Regions from separate parts of the Alloyangia pacifica genome, predicted to be linked through region 1. Evidence: riboswitches for the same ligand, from Rfam matches in the RefSeq annotation. Region 1 holds a riboswitch; the other holds the start of a gene.
The links. Region 1 has a riboswitch for cobalamin ahead of CEW88_RS21635 (energy-coupling factor ABC transporter permease). Riboswitches for the same ligand answer to the same signal wherever they lie in the genome.

Region 1 (5,249 bases):
GGCGGTGATCGGCGCCTTCCCGCAACTTTCCCTCGGCCTGCTCGGCCCCGCCAACTGAGGAGTCCTCCATGACCCAGAAGACAGCCATCGTCACCGGCGCCGCGCGCGGCATCGGGCTTGCGACTACCAAGCAGTTCCTTTCCGAGGGTCGCCGCGTGGCGATGATCGACCGGGACGCGGAGGTGCTGATGGCGGAGGCCGGGCAGCTCGAGAACGTGCTGCCGGTGGTCTGCGACGTCTCGCAGCCGGACCAGGTGGCGGCGATGATCGCCGAGGTGGCCGAAGCTTTCGGTCGCATCGACGCGCTGGTGAACAACGCCGGGGTCGCGGATTTCGGCCCCATCGAAGAGACCACCTTCGAGCGCTGGCGTACCGTCATGGCGACCAATCTCGACGGCGTGTTCCTCTGCTCGCAGGCGGCGATCCCGCACCTCAAGCAGGTGCAGGGCGCCATCGTCAACATCGCGTCGATCTCGGGCCTGCGTGCCTCGACGCTGCGGGTGGCCTATGGCACCTCGAAGGCCGGGGTGATCCAGCTCACCCAGCAGCAGGCGGCGGAACTGGGTGAATATGGCATCCGCGCCAACTGCGTGGCGCCGGGTCCGGTGCGCACCAAGCTGGCCATGGCGGTGCATTCGCCCGAGATCATCGCGGCCTATCACGACGCCATCCCGCTCAATCGCTATGGCTCGGAGGATGAGATCGCCTCGGTGATCGTCTTCCTCTGCTCGGACAAGGCCAGCTACGTGACCGGGCAGACCATTGCCTCGGACGGCGGCTTCCAGTCGACCGGGGTGGGCCTTCCTGCGCTGCGGGTCTAACGCGCGCGGTTCAGGAACAGGCGGATCCAGCGGAAGATCAGCATCAGCGCCAGCGTGGTGGCGATCAGCCCGATCAAGTCGCCCACCGCGTAGATCGCCACGACCGCCACCGAGTCGTCGGGCAGGATATGCCCCGAGAACACCAGCGACTGGCCCGCCGAGTTGATCACCGAGGCCAGCGCCCCTGCCAGCAGCAGCCACTTCCAGTGAATTCGCGCCCGCTGCACGGCGTAGACGCGCCGCCCGGCCAGCGCCATTGCCTCGAAGGCGAGGGGCGCCGAGGCCGCGCCCACGGCGATGGACAGCAGGATCAGCGGCTGGGTCGGGGTGCTGATCTCCGCCCGCGTGAAGAGGGCCTCCGACAGGAAGGCGCCCAGAAACAGCGGCAAGAAGGCCCGCTTGCCGAGCAGCCAGGTCGAGAGCACCCGCACGCCATGCGGCAGGTAGGCCAGGCTGGCAAAGATGGTGAGCTCCGGCATGAGCCGCGACTGCACCGGGGTGATCAGAAGCGCGGTCAGGCCGTGTGCGAGGACATAGGCCAGGATCACCACGGAGAAGTTCTGTAGGACCGTCATGTCGGGCGCGCGCGGGGCAGGGGCTCAGCTCAGCGGCAGCGGCGCGCCGACAAGGTCGCTCCGCACGACGTAGGCCCGCGCCTTGGTGTCCGCCGCCCGTTCCAGAAGCCCGCGGTCGAGAAGGGTGCGGATGGCCCGGTAGAAGGTCGCCTGCGCGGTGCAGCGGACCAGCGCATGGTCGCGGATCTGCTCGGAGCTGATCACGTCGCCGGGCCGCTCGCAAAGTCCATGCGCGGCAAGGAGCACGTCGCGTTCCAGGCGGCTGAGATCTTCGAGACCGACATCGCGCTCGAGCTGGCGCAGCATCTCGCGGAGCTGAAGGATGGAGCTGAGTTTGTTCATGGCAGCAAGTCTTTGCGCAGCGCGGCCATGGGGTCAAGAAATGTCACAGGTCGCCGCCCAGTTAACTTTATCAATTTGATAATCTCTTGGAGTCAGGTGAGCTCCGTGCTACGCACCCGACGTGGCGTTAGGTCAAGAGTGCCTTTTTGACGAGTATCCGTGAGTGGTGGCGCCGCAGCTCATTTGAGAACCTTTCGCCTTGGTGCTTTCCGGCACCAAGGCTTTTCGTTTGGGGCTTCCGGGGACGAAGGGCCGGGATCCGGTCGTCGGACACGCAGGCGTCAGTCTGCGCCGTCCGCGGAGGCACGGCGAAGCAGGTAGGTGTCCATGATCCAGCCATGCTTCGCCCGCGCCGTCTGCCGCAGGGCGATGATCTCCTGCGCGACCTCGGCCAGCGGGCCGGAGCGGAGGATCTGCGCCGGGCTGCCGAGGTAGGCCCCCCACCAGATGTGCAGCCCCTCGGCAGGGAGCCCCGCGAAGCTGCATTCCCCGTCGAGCATCACCACCACGGTCTCCTCGCTCGAGGGCCAGCCCTGCGCGCGGAGGCGCCGCCCGGTGGTGAGTTTTACCGCGCCGTTCACGCTGTTGAGCGGGATCGCATGGGCGGCGGTCAGCGCCTGGATCGCGGTGATGCCGGGGACCACCCGCAGCCTCGGGGGCGGCAGCAGGCGCCCGGCGATGCGCAGCGTGCTGTCGTAGAGCGCGGGATCTCCCCAGACCAGCAGGGCGACCGGCCCCTCCGGCGCGCCGTGCAGCGCCGCGATCCAGCGCCGGGCGATCTCGTCGTGCCAGGCGGCGACGCGCTCGACATAGGGAAGCGCCGGATCGCGCACGGGGTAGGTGAAGGTGCGGATCTCGGCGTTTGTGCCCGCGGCCTCGAGGATCACCTGGCGCAGTGCCCGGAGGTCGTCTTTCGCCTCGCCCTTCAGCGGCAGCAGGATGACCGCCGCGTCGCGCAGCGCCTGCACCCCCTCGAGGGTCACATGGCCGGGGCTGCCGGTGCCGATGCCGACAAGCCAGAGGTCCTGGATCATGGAGTTGTCCTTGCGGTGGGTGCCCGGCCCCGCTCTGGGGACCGGGCGCTTGGTCAGGCGGTATAGAGCCTTGGCGCGAAGAGCCGGCCGAGCCCGGTGTCGCGCAGCGATTTCGCGGCGGCAAGCGCGGCGAGATCGGCCAGCGGCTCGATCAGCAGCACCAGCATGTAGGCGCCGCCGAAGGTCAGCACCGCGCCGAAGGTCTCGGCCGAGACGCCCTGGCCGTAGAAGACCCAGAAGGCGACCCAGGCGACGACCCCGGCCTGGAACACACCCGAGAGCTTCAGCACGTCGGCATAGCGCAGGTCCACATAGGCCGTGTCGGCGGGCACCACACGACGGGCGAGCGCCGCGGTTGCAAAGAGCGGCACCAGAAGCGTGGTGACATTGACGAAATACATCGGCAGGTCGCTGGGCGCGAAGAACAGCCCCTGCACCAGCAGACCCAGCGCCAGACCCATCGCGGCGGGCGCGGTGCCGAGCAGCAGGAAAAGTGTCGAGCCGAGGATGAAATGCACCTCAGAGACACCGACCGGGAAGTGCGGCAGCACCTCGAAGAAAACGAAGGTGCCAACGGCGGCCATCAGCGTGCGCGCGGCGAGCGAAACGAGATTGCTGCGCGCCGCGTCCTCTGCGGCGAGCTTGGCGGTATAGCCCGCGGCGCCTGCCGCGGTGACGGCGGCGAAGGCAAGTTTGGCGCCGTCTACGACGCCGGGTTCGATATGCATGATATTTCCTTTACGTGTGGCTGCCCCACCGGCAGCGAAATTGCCCCTGAGGGCGGGAAAGGGGGTCGCATGGCAGGTTTCCTGACTCGCGGATCGTCGCGCCTCGGCCCTTCCCGGCATGCCTGCCAGTGGATCTTCCTCGGCGCTCCTCGCTTACAGTTGCGGGGGCAGTCCGGGCCTCTCACCCGGTTCCCTTGCGTCCCGTGCGGGACACCATGCGGGGTCGGCTCAGCGCCGTGCTTTGGTCTGGATGCGCGCCTCCTCTTGTGCTTGTGCGCGGGGGGCAGACGGCTCCTCCGCCGAAATCAGGTGAAAGAAGGTTCCCGTGACCTGCCCGCGCCGCGAGCCGGTCTCGGCCACCGGGGCGCCATCGGCATCGGCGACCTCGGCCAGCGGCGGGTCGGGTTGCTCCAAAATGGTGGAGTAATGGAACTCATGGCCGCGCAGCGCCGCCCCGGCGTCGAAGCCCGGCATCGGCGCGCGCAGCACCGCGCGGCGATAGCCCAAGTGAAACTTGCGGGTCTCGTAGCTGGTGACGAGGCCCAGCAGGCCCGCCATTTCGTGCCGCCTGCCGCCTTTGTCGATCAGCCCCGCGCCAAGGGCCATGTAGCCGCCGCACTCGCCGTGGACGGGGCGCGTCTCGGCATGGCGGCGCAACCCGGCGCGGAAGGTGTCGGCGGCGGCAAGGCGCCCGGCGTGCAGTTCGGGGTAGCCTCCGGGCAGCCAGACCAGATCGGCCCCGGCGGCGGGCGGCTCATCGGCGAGCGGCGAGAACGGCAGGACCTCGGCCCCGGCGGCGCGCCAGCCTTCGAGAAGGTGCGGATAGGTGAAGGAAAAGGCCGCGTCCTGCGCCAGCGCGATGCGCTGCGCCGGGGGTCTGGGCAGGGCTGGCGCATCCTCGGGAAACGGCCCGCCCGCCGCGGCGGTGCGGAGCGCGGCAAGGTCCACGTGCTCGCGCAGGAAGGCGGCATAACCGGCGATGGCGGCTTCGAGGTCCGGATGCTCCACGGCCTGAATGAGGCCAAGGTGCCGCTCCGGCAGGGTCAGGTCGCCGCGCCGGGGCAGCACGCCGAGCACCGGCAGCCCGGCGCGCTCCATCCCGAGCCGCGTGAGCCGCTCGTGGCGGGGCGAGGCAACGCGGTTGAGGATCACCCCGGCGAAGGGCAGATCGGGCATGTACTGCCGGAACCCCAGCGCCGTTGCGGCGGCGGATTGCGCCTGACCGCCCACGTCGAGCACCAGCACCACCGGCCAGCCCATCGCCCGCGCCGTCTCGGCGCTGCTGCCAAAGCCCTGCTGACCGCGCGTGGCGACCCCGTCGTAGAGCCCCATCGAGCCCTCGGCGAGGCTGATGTCCGCCCCCGCCGCCTGCGCCGCGATCGCCTGCCAGAGGTGTGGTCCCATGGCCCAGCCGTCGAGGTTGAAGCTTGGCCGCCCGCTGGCGGCGCGGTGGAAGGCCGGGTCGATGTAGTCGGGGCCGGACTTGAAGGGCTGAACCGCCAAGCCGTCCTCCGCCAGCGCCCGCAGCAGCCCCAGCATCACCGTGGTCTTGCCGGTGCCCGACGAGGGCGCCGAGACCAGAAGTCCGGGAACCTCAGCCATCGGTCTGCGCCTCCTGCTCGGGGGTCCAGCCACTCCACGGGCTCTCGGCGCTTTGCGGGCGGTAGCGGCGGTCGTAGTCGGCTGCGTAAAGGCAGCTCTCGTCAAAGCCCTCGCCCGCCAGCGCCGGGCCGACGAGGATGAGCGCGG
Region 2 (5,249 bases), on a different replicon from region 1:
AGGCGCTGATCCCCAAGTCCTCGGAAAGCCACTCCGGCGAGGATGTCGCGGTCTATGCCAAAGGCCCCTGGGCGCATCTCTTCGACGGCACCATCGAGCAGAACGTGATCTTCCACGTGATGCACCACGCCGTCACCGCCGAGTGATCTTCTTCTGACAGATTTGGCGGGGGCGGACTGTCCGCCCCCGTCGCCGTTCCTGCTCGAAAGCCTCTCGCCATGCTCACCCGCCGAACGTTCCTCGCCTCGACGCTCGCCACCCCCTGTCTCACAGCGCCCGCCGCGGCCGATCCTTTGAAGCTGCGCGAGCTCTACCAGACCAAGGGCCGCGGTCTTTCCGAACTCGCCCAGCAGAGCGCCGGCCAGAGGCTGGAAGTCGAGGGGTTCATGGCGCCCCCGCTCAAGGCCGAGAGCCGCTTCTTCGTGCTCACCAAGATGCCCATGGCCGTCTGCCCCTTCTGCGAGACCGAGGCCGAATGGCCCAATGACATCATCGCGGTCTACGCAAAACGCGTGGTCGAGGTGAGGCCCTTCAACGTCAAGATCGTCACCAGCGGCGTGCTGGAGCTCGGCGCCTACACCGATCCCGACACCGGCTTCGTCAGCATGATGCGGCTTGTCGATGCGACCTACGGCTGAGCCGCCCATGTCCCTGCCCCTTGTTGTCAAGGACCTGCGGCTGCACAGCCCGCGCGGCCGCCTGTTGCTCGACCTGCCTGCCCTCGACGCAGCGCCCGCTGCGCTGATCGGCATCCGAGGCGTCTCGGGTGCGGGCAAGACCACGCTGCTCTACGCCCTCGCCGGGCTGCTGGACCGCGCCGAAGGGTCTGTGCGCTGGGGCGAGACCGAGCTTCTGGCGCTCAACCCAGAGGGCCGCGCCCGCTTCCGCGCTGCCAATATCGGCATGATCTTTCAGGATTTCATGCTCTTCGAAGAGCTTGGCGCGCTCGACAACGCCGCGCTGACCGCGCTCTTCCGCCCCCGTGCCGAACGCGAGGCGTTGCGCACCCGCGCGCAGGCCCGACTCGCGGCGCTGGGGCTGACCGAAATGGGCCGCGGCGTCACCAGCTTCTCCGGCGGCGAGCGCCAGCGCGTCGCCATCGCCCGCGCCATGGCGGCCGAAGCGCCGGTTCTGCTGGCCGACGAGCCCACTGCCAGCCTCGACCGCGCCACTGCGGACAGGCTGATCGACGACCTCGTGCAGCTCGTCCGCACCCAGCGCACAACGCTGATCGCAGTCAGCCACGACGCGGCGCTGCTGGCGCGCATGGACCGGGTGCTGACCATCTCTGGCGGGCAACTGCTGGCCGACGAGGGGGCCACATGCGGCTGATATGGGACGCCCTCCCGGCACTGGCTCAGGACGTCGCGCTGCTGGCGCTCCTGCTTCTGCCCGCGCTCGTCACCGGGCTCCTCGTTCTGCGCGGCTACGCCCCCTGGCCGCTGCTGCGCGGCTTTCTCGGGCGCTTTCGCTGGAGCACGGGGCTCTTCGTGCTGCTCATCGGCATCTCGACCGGCATGGGCATCGGGCTGCTGGCGCAGGAGCGCGGGCTGCGCCGCGGCACGGCACAGGCGGCGGACAAGTTCGATGTCATCGTCGCAGCGCCGGGCAGCGAGCTGACTGCCCTCTTCGCCTCGGTCTTCCTGCAGCCCTCGGACATGGGGCTGGTTTCGGGCACCGCCTACGCCGAGATCGCCGGTCACCCGCAGGTCTCCATCGCCGCGCCGCTGGCGTTCGGAGACAGCTACGGCAGCGCGCCGGTGGTCGGCACCACTGCGGACTTCCTGCGCCATCTTTCCGAGGACCGGATTGAGGGGCGGCTCTGGGAGGATCACGCCGAGGCGGTGATCGGCGCGCTGATGCCGCTGGAGATCGGCGCAGGCTTCACCCCCGCGCATGGCACCGGAGACGCCGCCGATCCCGAGGCGCATGGCGGCAGCCACCAGGCGGTAGGGGCAGAGGACCATGATGGAGACACTCTCCACGACGAGGCCCACGACCATGGCGCAGCGATCACCGTGGTCGGCCGCATGGCGCCCACCGGCACGCCCTGGGATCGGGCGATCCTGATCCCGGTCGAATACGTCTGGGAGATTCACGGGCTCGCCAACGGCCACGCGCCGGACAATGAGGCCCGGATCGGCGCGCCTTTCGATCCCGAGTATTTTCCCGGCACCCCCGCCGTGGTGGTGCGAGCGCAGGAGCTCTGGGCCAATTACGCGCTGCGTTCCGAGTTCACCCGGGACGGCGAAACCATGGCCTTCTTCCCCGGCGCGGTGCTTTCGCGGCTCTACCGAGTGATGGGCGACGTGCGCCAGGCGATGTCGGTGATGGCGCTGGTCACACAGGGGCTGGTGGCGGCGAGCGTGCTCACCGGGCTCTTCATCCTCACCCGCCTCTTCCGCCGCCAGATCGCGCTGCTGCGCGCGCTCGGCGCGCCCCGGCGCTTCGTCTTCGCCACGGTCTGGGCCTTCTGCGCGGTGCTGCTGCTCGCGGGGGCGCTGCTCGGACTGGCGGTTGGCTGGGGCGCGGCGGAGCTGCTGTCGCGCGTGCTGAGCGCCCGCACCGACATCGCGATCTCGGCCCTGCCGGGCTGGACCGAGCTGCACCTGCTGGCCGGCTTCGTCTCGCTCGCCCTGCTGCTGTCCCTGCTGCCCGCCGCCGTGGTGCTGCGCCAGCCGCTCCTGGACGGGCTGCGGAGCTGAGCCCGCGCGCCTCAAGGTGTCCGACCGTTTCTGATCATTGCGCGCCGCGCGGCGAGTCGCTATGCCGTCCCTGCTTCGGTTCCGGGCGGCTTGCTGCCCGGTGAATAGGGAATGCGGTGCGGGCGGCCTGCCCAACTCCGTGACTGCCCCCGCAACTGTAGGCGGAGAGCGACGCCGGACCTAAGTCACTGCCTTTCGGGGCGGGAAGACCCGGCCAAGCGATGACCCGCGAGTCAGGAGACCTGCCGAAGCCGATCACCCAGTCCCGGCGCGGGGAGCGCCGCGGGCGACGGACCTTCCGTAGAGGTGGCATCACGCTAACCGTCTGCGGCAGGGGACTCCCTTCCGGCGACAAGAAAAGAACGGAAAAGGGACCATGAAGCCATCGCAGCGCGCAGCGCTCTTCACAGCCACCGCCCTCACCACGCTCGGCCTGACCGGCACCGCCTTCGCGCAGGAGGCCACCGACCTCGGCACGCTGACCCTCAGCGCCAATCGCGGCGAAAGCACCGAGCTTGCGCGCAGCGGCGTGACGGTGGAGGTGGTCACCAATGAAGACCTCGAGCAAAGCGGCGAGACGCTGCTCGCCGACCACCTCGCGCGGCTGTCCGGCGTCAGCGTATCGAGTAACGGCGGTATCGGCGGGCTCACCTACATGCGCATTCGCGGCCTCTCGAGCCGATATGTTGGCGTCTACATCGATGGTATCGACGTCACCGACACCTCGGCGCCTCAGATCCAATACGACTTCGGCACCTTGACCACCGGCGGCATCAGTCGCATCGAGGTGCTGAAGGGCTCGCAATCGGCGCTCTACGGCTCCGAGGCGATCGGCGGCGTGGTGAACATCACCACCAACCGCGCCACCGAGGAAGGGCTAAGCCAGAGCGTCGAAGCCGAATACGGCAGCTATGACACCCGCAAGCTGGGCTACAACCTCAGCTACCTTGGCACGCGCGGCAGTTTCGCCTCGTCGCTGAGTTACATCAAGACCGACGGCTATTCCGCCGCCGACGAAGACGACGGCAACGACGAGGCCGACGGTCACGAGGCCACCCGTCTTAGCTTCTCGGGCGACTACGCGCTGACCGACACGGTGACCCTGGGCGGCGCGGCCTTCTGGGAAAAAAGCAGCCACGATTACGACGAGTTCGGCCCGATGGACGGCGTCACGCACGACGAGAAGGTTGAGGGCGAGCAATACGGCGCGCGGGCTTTCGCGCGCGTGGAAACCGGCGGCGTCAGCCACGAGTTTTCGGCGCAGGCCTTCGAGACCGACCGCACCGACACCTACGAGGGGTCGGATACTGACTATCTCGGCCAGCGCCGCGGCCTCGGCTACGAGGGCCAGACCGAACTTGGCGCCGCAACCCTCACCTTCGGCGCCGATTACATGCGCGAGGAGTTCGAGGTGCTCAGCGCATGGGGTGACAGCGAAGGCGACTACGCGACCTTCGGAATCTGGGCACAGGCCGACTGGCACCTGAGCGACAAGCTGGAACTGGTCACCGCCCTGCGCCACGACGACCACTCCGAATTCGGCGGCAAGACCACGGGCCGAATCTCGCTGGCCTACCTTCCGAACCCCGACCTCACGCTGCGTGCCAGCGTCGGCACGGGCTTTCGCGCGCCCTCTCCCTACGAGCTCTACTCAACCGGCTCAGGTAACCCGGTTCTCGAGCCCGAGACCTCGGTGAGCTACGAGCTCGGCGTCGAACAGCGCTTCGGCGCGGGCTACCTCGGCGCGGCCCTCTTCCGCACCGAGATCACCGACCTCATTGACTACAACTACCCAAATTACGTGCAGATCGACGGCACCAGCTGGACGCAGGGCGTGGAACTGACCGGCGGGGTGAACCTGTCCGAGGCGCTGTCGCTTGCCGCCGCCTACACCTGGACCGACAGCAAGGACGCGCAGACCGGCGACCGCCTGTCCCGCGTGCCGCTGCACGACCTGTCGCTGTCGCTCGACGCCGATGTGACCGATGCTTTCCGTGCCGGCCTGACGGTGCAGCATGTCTCGGGCCTCGAGGATGCCGACGAGACGCTGGACGATTACACCGTCGCCAACATGAACCTGCGCTACGCCCTGTCGGACCAAGCCGAGCTCTACCTACGGGTCGAGAACCTCTTCGACGAGGATTACCAGGTGGTGAAGGGCTACGGCACCTCGGACCGCGCCGCCTATTTCGGCGTAAGGGCGAGCTTCTGATGCTGCGGCGCGCGCTGATCCTGCTGTCCCTGCTCGCGGCTATGGGCTTCTCCCCGGCCGCCGCGCAGGAGGCCCCCGCGCGCGTCGTGTCGATGAACCTCTGCACCGACCAGCTGGCGATGCTGCTCGCGGCCCCGGGCCAGTTGCTCTCGGTCTCGAAGCTGGCCCGCGACCCGATGAGTTCGGCCATGGCCGATGCGGCGATGGCCTACCCGGTCAACCACGGCCAGGCCGAGGAGGTCTGGCTGATGCAACCGGACCTCGTGGTCGTCGGCAGCTATACGGCGCAGGCGGCGGCGCAGATGCTCGAACGGCTCGGAACTCGGGTACTG

Region 2: it holds a riboswitch for cobalamin, as region 1 does, so the genes downstream of both, CEW88_RS15070 (TonB-dependent receptor plug domain-containing protein) here and CEW88_RS21635 (energy-coupling factor ABC transporter permease) in region 1, are expected to answer to the same signal.

Annotation. Positions count from the first base shown of each region.
Region 1 is NZ_CP022192.1:34,184-39,432, reverse strand. It holds gene CEW88_RS21660 (TRAP transporter large permease) at 1-58, shown strand, start outside; gene CEW88_RS21655 (SDR family NAD(P)-dependent oxidoreductase) at 69-821, shown strand; gene CEW88_RS21650 (hypothetical protein) at 818-1,396, opposite strand; gene CEW88_RS21645 (hypothetical protein) at 1,421-1,738, opposite strand; gene cobF (precorrin-6A synthase (deacetylating)) at 2,020-2,772, opposite strand; gene CEW88_RS21635 (energy-coupling factor ABC transporter permease) at 2,826-3,500, opposite strand; cobalamin riboswitch at 3,555-3,733, opposite strand; gene CEW88_RS21630 (cobyrinate a,c-diamide synthase) at 3,729-5,102, opposite strand; gene cobM (precorrin-4 C(11)-methyltransferase) at 5,095-5,249, opposite strand, start outside.
Region 2 is NZ_CP022190.1:445,864-451,112, reverse strand. It holds gene CEW88_RS15090 (alkaline phosphatase) at 1-146, shown strand, start outside; gene CEW88_RS15085 (hypothetical protein) at 219-638, shown strand; gene CEW88_RS15080 (ABC transporter ATP-binding protein) at 646-1,332, shown strand; gene CEW88_RS15075 (FtsX-like permease family protein) at 1,323-2,705, shown strand; cobalamin riboswitch at 2,765-2,969, shown strand; gene CEW88_RS15070 (TonB-dependent receptor plug domain-containing protein) at 3,082-4,917, shown strand; gene CEW88_RS15065 (ABC transporter substrate-binding protein) at 4,917-5,249, shown strand, end outside.